2 regions of the Gallibacterium trehalosifermentans genome follow, and region 2 is predicted to be linked to the other one. Evidence: riboswitches for the same ligand, from Rfam matches in the RefSeq annotation. Region 2 holds a riboswitch; the other holds the start of a gene.
The links. Region 2 has a riboswitch for lysine ahead of ACFFHK_RS02005 (Na+/H+ antiporter NhaC family protein). Riboswitches for the same ligand answer to the same signal wherever they lie in the genome.
Positions count from the first base shown of each region.

Region 1 (3,435 bases), 190 kb from region 2:
TCAACACACAACACAGCGACACAAAACCTGAACCAACAGTATCAATTAAACAAACTGAAATGGATTCACCACAGCCTATTGAAAAAGATAAAGAAAATAATCGCAATAAACAAGAAATCGAAAAACAGTCTGAGTTAGATCAACCTACTGAACCTGCCATTGAGATTGATCCAATTATGCCCTATCAAAAACAATTTTATTGCTAATAAATTCATTACAACCCAGCTCCCTCATTACATTAAGCTAATGAGGGCGTTATTTTTTCTTTCAAAGATTTAAAATAAAAATCATCAATAAAATCATTTCGTTATAAAATTAAATTATTATTTATATCCTTTAATCAAATTTAAATATTTTTATACATTCTCTTTATTAAAACCAATATCAAATTTATAGACTCACAAAAAGTTCTTATTAAATTATCTTTTTTTGATTTTTATCAAAAATTACACACCTCAAAAGAGGTATCTTGAATATGTTATACGATAAACAATAACACAGAGTACTTATTCAAGGAGAATGATATGAAAAAATTAGCACTAGCGATTGCTACTTCTACAGCATTATTAGCAGCCTCAACCTCTGCAATGGCTCACCAAGCAGGTGATATTTTTGTGCGTGGTGGTCCAATTTTAGTCGTACCAAATACCTCTACTCATAATTATGCAGGCAATGCGCTTAATTATGATTTTGATGTAAATAGTAATGCGCAACTTGGTTTAACTGGTACCTATATGATTACTGATAATCTTGGGGTTGAGTTATTAGCGGCAACGCCATTTAGCCATGAAATCAAATTAGGTGGCACAACTATTGCTAAAACTAAACATTTACCACCAAGCCTTTATCTCCAATACTATTTCTTAAATGCTGATTCTCCTGCTCGCCCTTATATTGGTGCAGGTCTTAACTACACCACTTTCTTTGGTGAAACAGAAAAACTTAATGGTCTTTCAGATCTTAAATTAAAAGATTCTTGGGGACCTGTAGCGAATGCAGGTATTGATATAAAACTCACCGATAATTTATTCTTAAATACCTCTATTTGGTGGGCTAAAATTAAAACTAAAGCAACCTTTAAACTTAATGGAACAGCTCAAGAAACACGTGTAACGTTAGATCCAACTGTATTTTTTGTTGGTTTAGGTTATAAATTCTAATGTAATAAATTTCCTGACTATCAAGCCATAGTTTTTACTATGGCTTTCTTTTTACCTAAACAACAGTAATTGATTCTCAGCAAAATCAGCGTATAGTGATCGCTACTTTTTATCATAGTCGTTATAATAAAAGGAATAATCATGGGGAAAATTCTCTTTGTAAGCGGAATTGATACTGATGTAGGAAAAACTGTTGCAACGGGTGTTTATGCGAAAAAACTAATGGATCAGGGGTTTACCGTCATTACGCAAAAAATGATTCAAACGGGTTGTGAAACATTTTCTAACGATATTCTTGTGCATCGAAAAATTCAACAAATACCACTGACACAAGATGATCTAGATGGTATTACTTGTCCTTATCTATTTCATTACCCTTGTTCCCCACATCTTGCTGCAACATTAGAGAAGCGTCAAATTGACGATCAAATCATTACCGAAAAAACGCAACAACTTGCCAGCCGTTATGATGTTGTGTTGTTGGAGGGCGCGGGTGGTTTAGCTGTTCCCTATACGCACCAAGCAACAACATTAGATTTTATTGCCAAACATCACTACCCTTTAATTCTTGTAACATCGGGGAAATTAGGCAGCATTAACCACACACTATTAAGTTTAATGGCCTGCAAAACATATAACATTACTGTACATAGCGTGATTTATAATCGTTTTCCTGAAAAAGATCCTTTAATAGAACAAGATACCCAACACTATTTACAACACTACTTACAACAACATTTTCCAACGACAGAATTTATTTTATTAGAAAAGTTTAATTTTTAAAATTTTAGTTGACATTTTTATGATTAAACGGTATTTCTATACACGTTTTGTAGCGCAAGCTACAACAGGAGAGGCGCGGAACTCAGGTCGTTATTTTTAGGTCTGGAACCAGTGAGAAATAATCAGGGGAGTTTCGCCGAGGTAAGTAATTTTCCAGAGAATTATTTATCGGCTATTAGGGCTGAATCCCTAAGGTTGTCATCGATAAACGATGGAGAGCTTCTGAATAAGTTTTCTTAATATTTCAGTTCTCTTCTCGCTTTTCTTTCTCTTCTGTAACACACGCTTTTTTCACAACATTATTATTTAAGGAAATATTTATGTCTCATTTATCTGTTGCAAAATTTGGAGGAACTAGTGTAGCCAATTACGCGGCAATGCAGGCTTGTGCCAAAATCGTTATGGCAGATCCAAATACCCGTGTCGTGATATTGTCTGCCTCTGCTGGCGTAACCAATTTATTAGTTGCTTTAGCTAACGGTTGTGAACAAACCAAGAGAGAATCACTTCTTGCTCAAGTTAAACAGATTCAATACAACATTTTAAATGAATTAAAAAATGCCGATATATTACGAGAAGAGATCGATCGCTTATTAGACAATATTGCCTCCCTCTCTGATGCTGCTGCCTTAGCAACCTCTCCTGCATTAATTGATGAAATTATCAGTCATGGCGAAATGATGTCTACCTTAATTTTTGTTGAGGTATTACGTGAGTTAGGTGCAAACTCAACTTGGTTTGATGTAAGAACTCTCGTTGCTACAAACGATCATTATGGCAAAGCTGCACCAAATGATGAACTTACCCAACAAAATTGCGATCAGATCTTAAAACCATTAATTGAACGTGGGGATTTAATCATTACACAAGGTTTTATTGGTCGTGCGCCAAATGGTAAAACTACCACACTAGGTCGCGGTGGGAGCGATTATTCTGCGGCATTAATTGCCGAGGTCTTACATGCTAATGACGTATTAATCTGGACTGATGTAGCGGGAATTTATACAACTGATCCTCGTATCGCTCCAGCCGCACAAAAAATTGACACCATGAGTTTTGCCGAAGCCGCTGAAATGGCAACTTTTGGCGCGAAAGTGTTACACCCTGCAACACTATTACCTGCTGTTCGCAGCAATATTCCTGTATTTGTTGGATCAAGTAAAGCGCCAGAGCTTGGGGGGACATGGGTAACCCGCGATCCACAACCTCGCCCACTTTTCCGTGCGATTGCATTACGTCGCGATCAAACATTATTAACGCTGTCTAGTTTAAGTATGCTACACGCGCAAGGCTTTTTAGCAAATGTATTCAATATTTTAGCGAAATACAAAATTTCTGTTGATACTATTACGACTTCTGAAGTTAGCGTAGCCCTCACTTTAGATAAAACAGGTTCGGCTTCTTCTGGTGCAGAATTGCTTTCTAATGAATTGTTGGCAGAACTCAGTGAAACATCATCAGTAAAAGTGGATACAGGCTTATCATTAGTCGC
Region 1 is NZ_JBHLWB010000001.1:268,853-272,287, reverse strand. Features, by position in the region: gene ACFFHK_RS01230 (hypothetical protein) at 1-206, shown strand, start outside; gene ACFFHK_RS01225 (OmpW family outer membrane protein) at 525-1,160, shown strand; gene bioD (dethiobiotin synthase) at 1,302-1,943, shown strand; lysine riboswitch at 2,004-2,173, shown strand; gene lysC (lysine-sensitive aspartokinase 3) at 2,264-3,435, shown strand, end outside.
Region 1: another riboswitch for lysine. It lies ahead of lysC (lysine-sensitive aspartokinase 3); the one in region 2 lies ahead of ACFFHK_RS02005 (Na+/H+ antiporter NhaC family protein).

Region 2 (3,435 bases):
TATAGGCGAGGTGGCTCAAAATGTCCAAAAGCTTTTTTGCGTAAATGGAAGATTGCTAAACGAGCAGCGAGGTATTGATAGTCAGGGGTATCCTTACTGATTAAATCTGCGGCTGATTTAATAATCGTTTCGTGGATATCAGAGGTTTTGATCCCTTCATAGAATTGGATATGTGAACGTAATTCTACTTGTGAAACAGACACATTCTCTAAGCCTTCTGCTGCCCAAGTAATCACACGATGGATTTTATCTAAGTTAATTGGTTCTAAACGCCCATCTCGCTTGGTAACTCGTAGTGATGTATTCATTAAAAACACCTTAACACAATATATAGTATCTCTCAAAATTTTCGCACCAATATAATGTGTTTCAGCAAAAACTCAAGTAGAAAAATATGCAGAGAATGAGTGATAGCTAATTGACAAAAAATAACTTATTAATTTACAAAAGGTTTCTGAAGCATTTGATCTGTTTAATAGTTTAAAAACTCTGCAATGGCAAAAAATTAGGCGTTAATTTTTTAAATTGCAAATTAAATCAATGAGTTATGATTTTTTACTATGATGATGAATGGATACCTGTCAATATTGCATTTGAAATCTATACTAAAATGAGGGGAAAGGGGAAAGGGGAAAGGGGAAAGCCTTTGAAGCACATATTGTTATATTCTATGGGGCATATTCAATTTAATAATGGTTGATATAAAAATATAAATCATAAAAAAACCTATTCAAATAATATTGAATAGGTTCTATATAAAAAATTATATTTTAATTAAATTTCAAAACTTTCTAAACTTACACCTTTATCAAGTTGCATTTGAATAGCTTTTGGTGTTCTACCTTGACCAGTCCAAGTTTTTTCTGAACCATCTGAATCAATATAACGATATTTTGCTGGACGAGGTGGGCGTCTTTTATGTTGTGATGGATTAAAACGGTGGAAATTCATCACTTCAAATAATTCTTCTGGTGAAATACCTTCTGATTTTAATAATTCTTTATATTTTTCAATTTTTTCTTTATGAGCAGCTAATTCTTGTTGTTGGGCTTCTTCTTCTAATCGTCTTTCTTGTACAACAAGCTCAAATTTTTTAAAAATAGTTTCTAGTTGTTCTAAAGATATTTCTTTTGCTAAAACACGTAAAGAACGAATATTATTTAATGTTTTTAATAACTCTTCCATTAATAATCTCCTCAGCAATGCCACATTAAGTCTATTGTTAATAAAAAATACTTAATAATTTTAATGAAAATAATTTAAAAGTAAATAGTAATATTAATATTCAATTAAATTTTAATTTAAAAAACTTGCTTTTTTTATTACTTGTTGTATCTTTTAGCCACCTGATGTAGAGGTGCGATTATTATAAGTATCTTCTTTGAGCTGACTGCGTTGATAAGAAGGGAAAGGAATAACCGCCGAAATCAATTAAGCGTCATCTTAATTGGTTGGGATCGTTACCGAAAGGGACGATACTGTCATAGTAATTATTTTGTGTAACTATGGAGTGCTACGAGTTAGGGTGGTTAATCATTTATCCCTCCTTTTGTGAACGTTCTTCGCTAAATAACTCGCTAGACTCTTTCTTTTATTTTTAGGTTAGCGTATGGAACTTGTTGATTATTCTTCTTCTATTTGGTCGATTGTACCGCCATTATTAGCTTTAACATTAGCGATGATTACACGTCGTGTTTTATTATCTTTAAGTGTGGGAATTATTGTTGGGGCATTAATGTTAACGGCTGCTAGTCCATTAAATGCCGCAATATATATTAAAAATAGTGTTTTTTCTTTAGTTTATAGTGAAGAAGGACTTAATCATAATAATTTAAATATTATTATTTTCTTATTAATGTTGGGCGCTTTAACTTCCTTATTAACGGTATCAGGTAGTAATCAAGCCTTTGCTGCATGGGCGCAAAAACATATTAAAGGTAGACGTGGGGCAAAATTATTGACGGCTTGTCTAGTCTTTTTTACTTTTATTGATGACTATTTTCATAGTTTAGCGGTTGGAGCTATTGCACGTCCAGTTACCGATAAATTCCAAGTTTCTCGGGCAAAATTAGCGTATATTCTAGACTCAACAGCTGCGCCAATGTGTGTATTAATGCCAATTTCTAGTTGGGGTGCGTATATTATGACCTTAGTCGCAGGGTTATTAACAACTCATGCGATTACGGGTTATTCCCCAATGAGTGCTTTCGTGGCAATGAGTGCAATGAACTATTATGCGCTTTTTGCATTGTTTAGTGTTTTCTTTGTTGCTTATTTTTCTTTTGATCTTGGTTTAATGGCTCGCCATGAACAACAAGCAATGAATGCGCAACTGCATAATGAGAAGAGTGAAGTTGAAAGCAGTGATAACGGCAGTGTAGGTGGGTTAATTATTCCTATCCTTGTCTTAATTATTAGCACCGTTTCGATGATGATGTATACTGGTTATGAAGCATTAATTGCGGACGGGCAAGCTTTTTCTGTTTTAGGCGCATTTGAAAATACAACGGTTGGTATTTCGTTGGTTGTGGGGAGTTGCGCTGCGTTTATTGTTGCATCATTATTTGTTTTTGGCCGCATCAATTTTGCACACTATATTCAAGCCATTTTGGTAGGATTTAAATCAATGCTAGGTGCAATTACCATTCTATGTTTTGCATGGACCATCAATACGATTGTAGGAGATGTTCACACTGGAAAATATTTAGCGAGCCTAGTAAGTGGCAATATGATGACACAACTATTACCTGCATTATTATTCTTATTAGCGATTGTGATGGCATTTTCAACAGGAACTAGCTGGGGAACATTTGGTATTATGTTACCAATCGCCGCAGCGATGGCAGCCAATGCAGATCCTAGTTTAATGCTTCCTTGCTTATCAGCTGTTATGGCGGGGGCTGTATGTGGTGATCACTGTTCACCTGTGTCAGATACGACTATTTTATCGTCTACTGGCGCAGCGTGTAATCATATTGATCACGTCAATACGCAATTACCTTATGCTGTGATGGTTGCCGTTGCATCATTTATTGGTTTTATTTGTTTAGGATTTACTGGCTCTGCAATGTTAGGTTTTGTAACCACGGCAGGTATTTTGGCGTTCTTATTTTTCATTTTTAGATCACGTCGAGCAAATTTTAGCAATAATTAAAGAAAAAAATTTAATTTTATAAAATACGGCTTATTGCCGTATTTTTTTTATTTTTTATCAATAAATTTTTACTTTGTATTGAAAAAGGGTGTATTTTTAGTATTAAATGCCAAATAATTATGAAATTATCTAAAAAATTACTATAGACAAGAGAACTAAGTTGCAGTAAAACTAACAAGCAATGTAGTTAGTAATCGATGAGAGAGGAAAAAATGAAAAAATTATCTGGCGCCGAAATGGTGGTGCAGTCGTTACGCGATCAAGGTGTGGAATATTTATTT
Region 2 is NZ_JBHLWB010000001.1:461,000-464,434, reverse strand. Features, by position in the region: gene nrdA (class 1a ribonucleoside-diphosphate reductase subunit alpha) at 1-308, opposite strand, end outside; gene ACFFHK_RS02010 (H-NS family histone-like protein) at 775-1,185, opposite strand; lysine riboswitch at 1,345-1,524, shown strand; gene ACFFHK_RS02005 (Na+/H+ antiporter NhaC family protein) at 1,610-3,154, shown strand; gene ACFFHK_RS02000 (acetolactate synthase 3 large subunit) at 3,367-3,435, shown strand, end outside.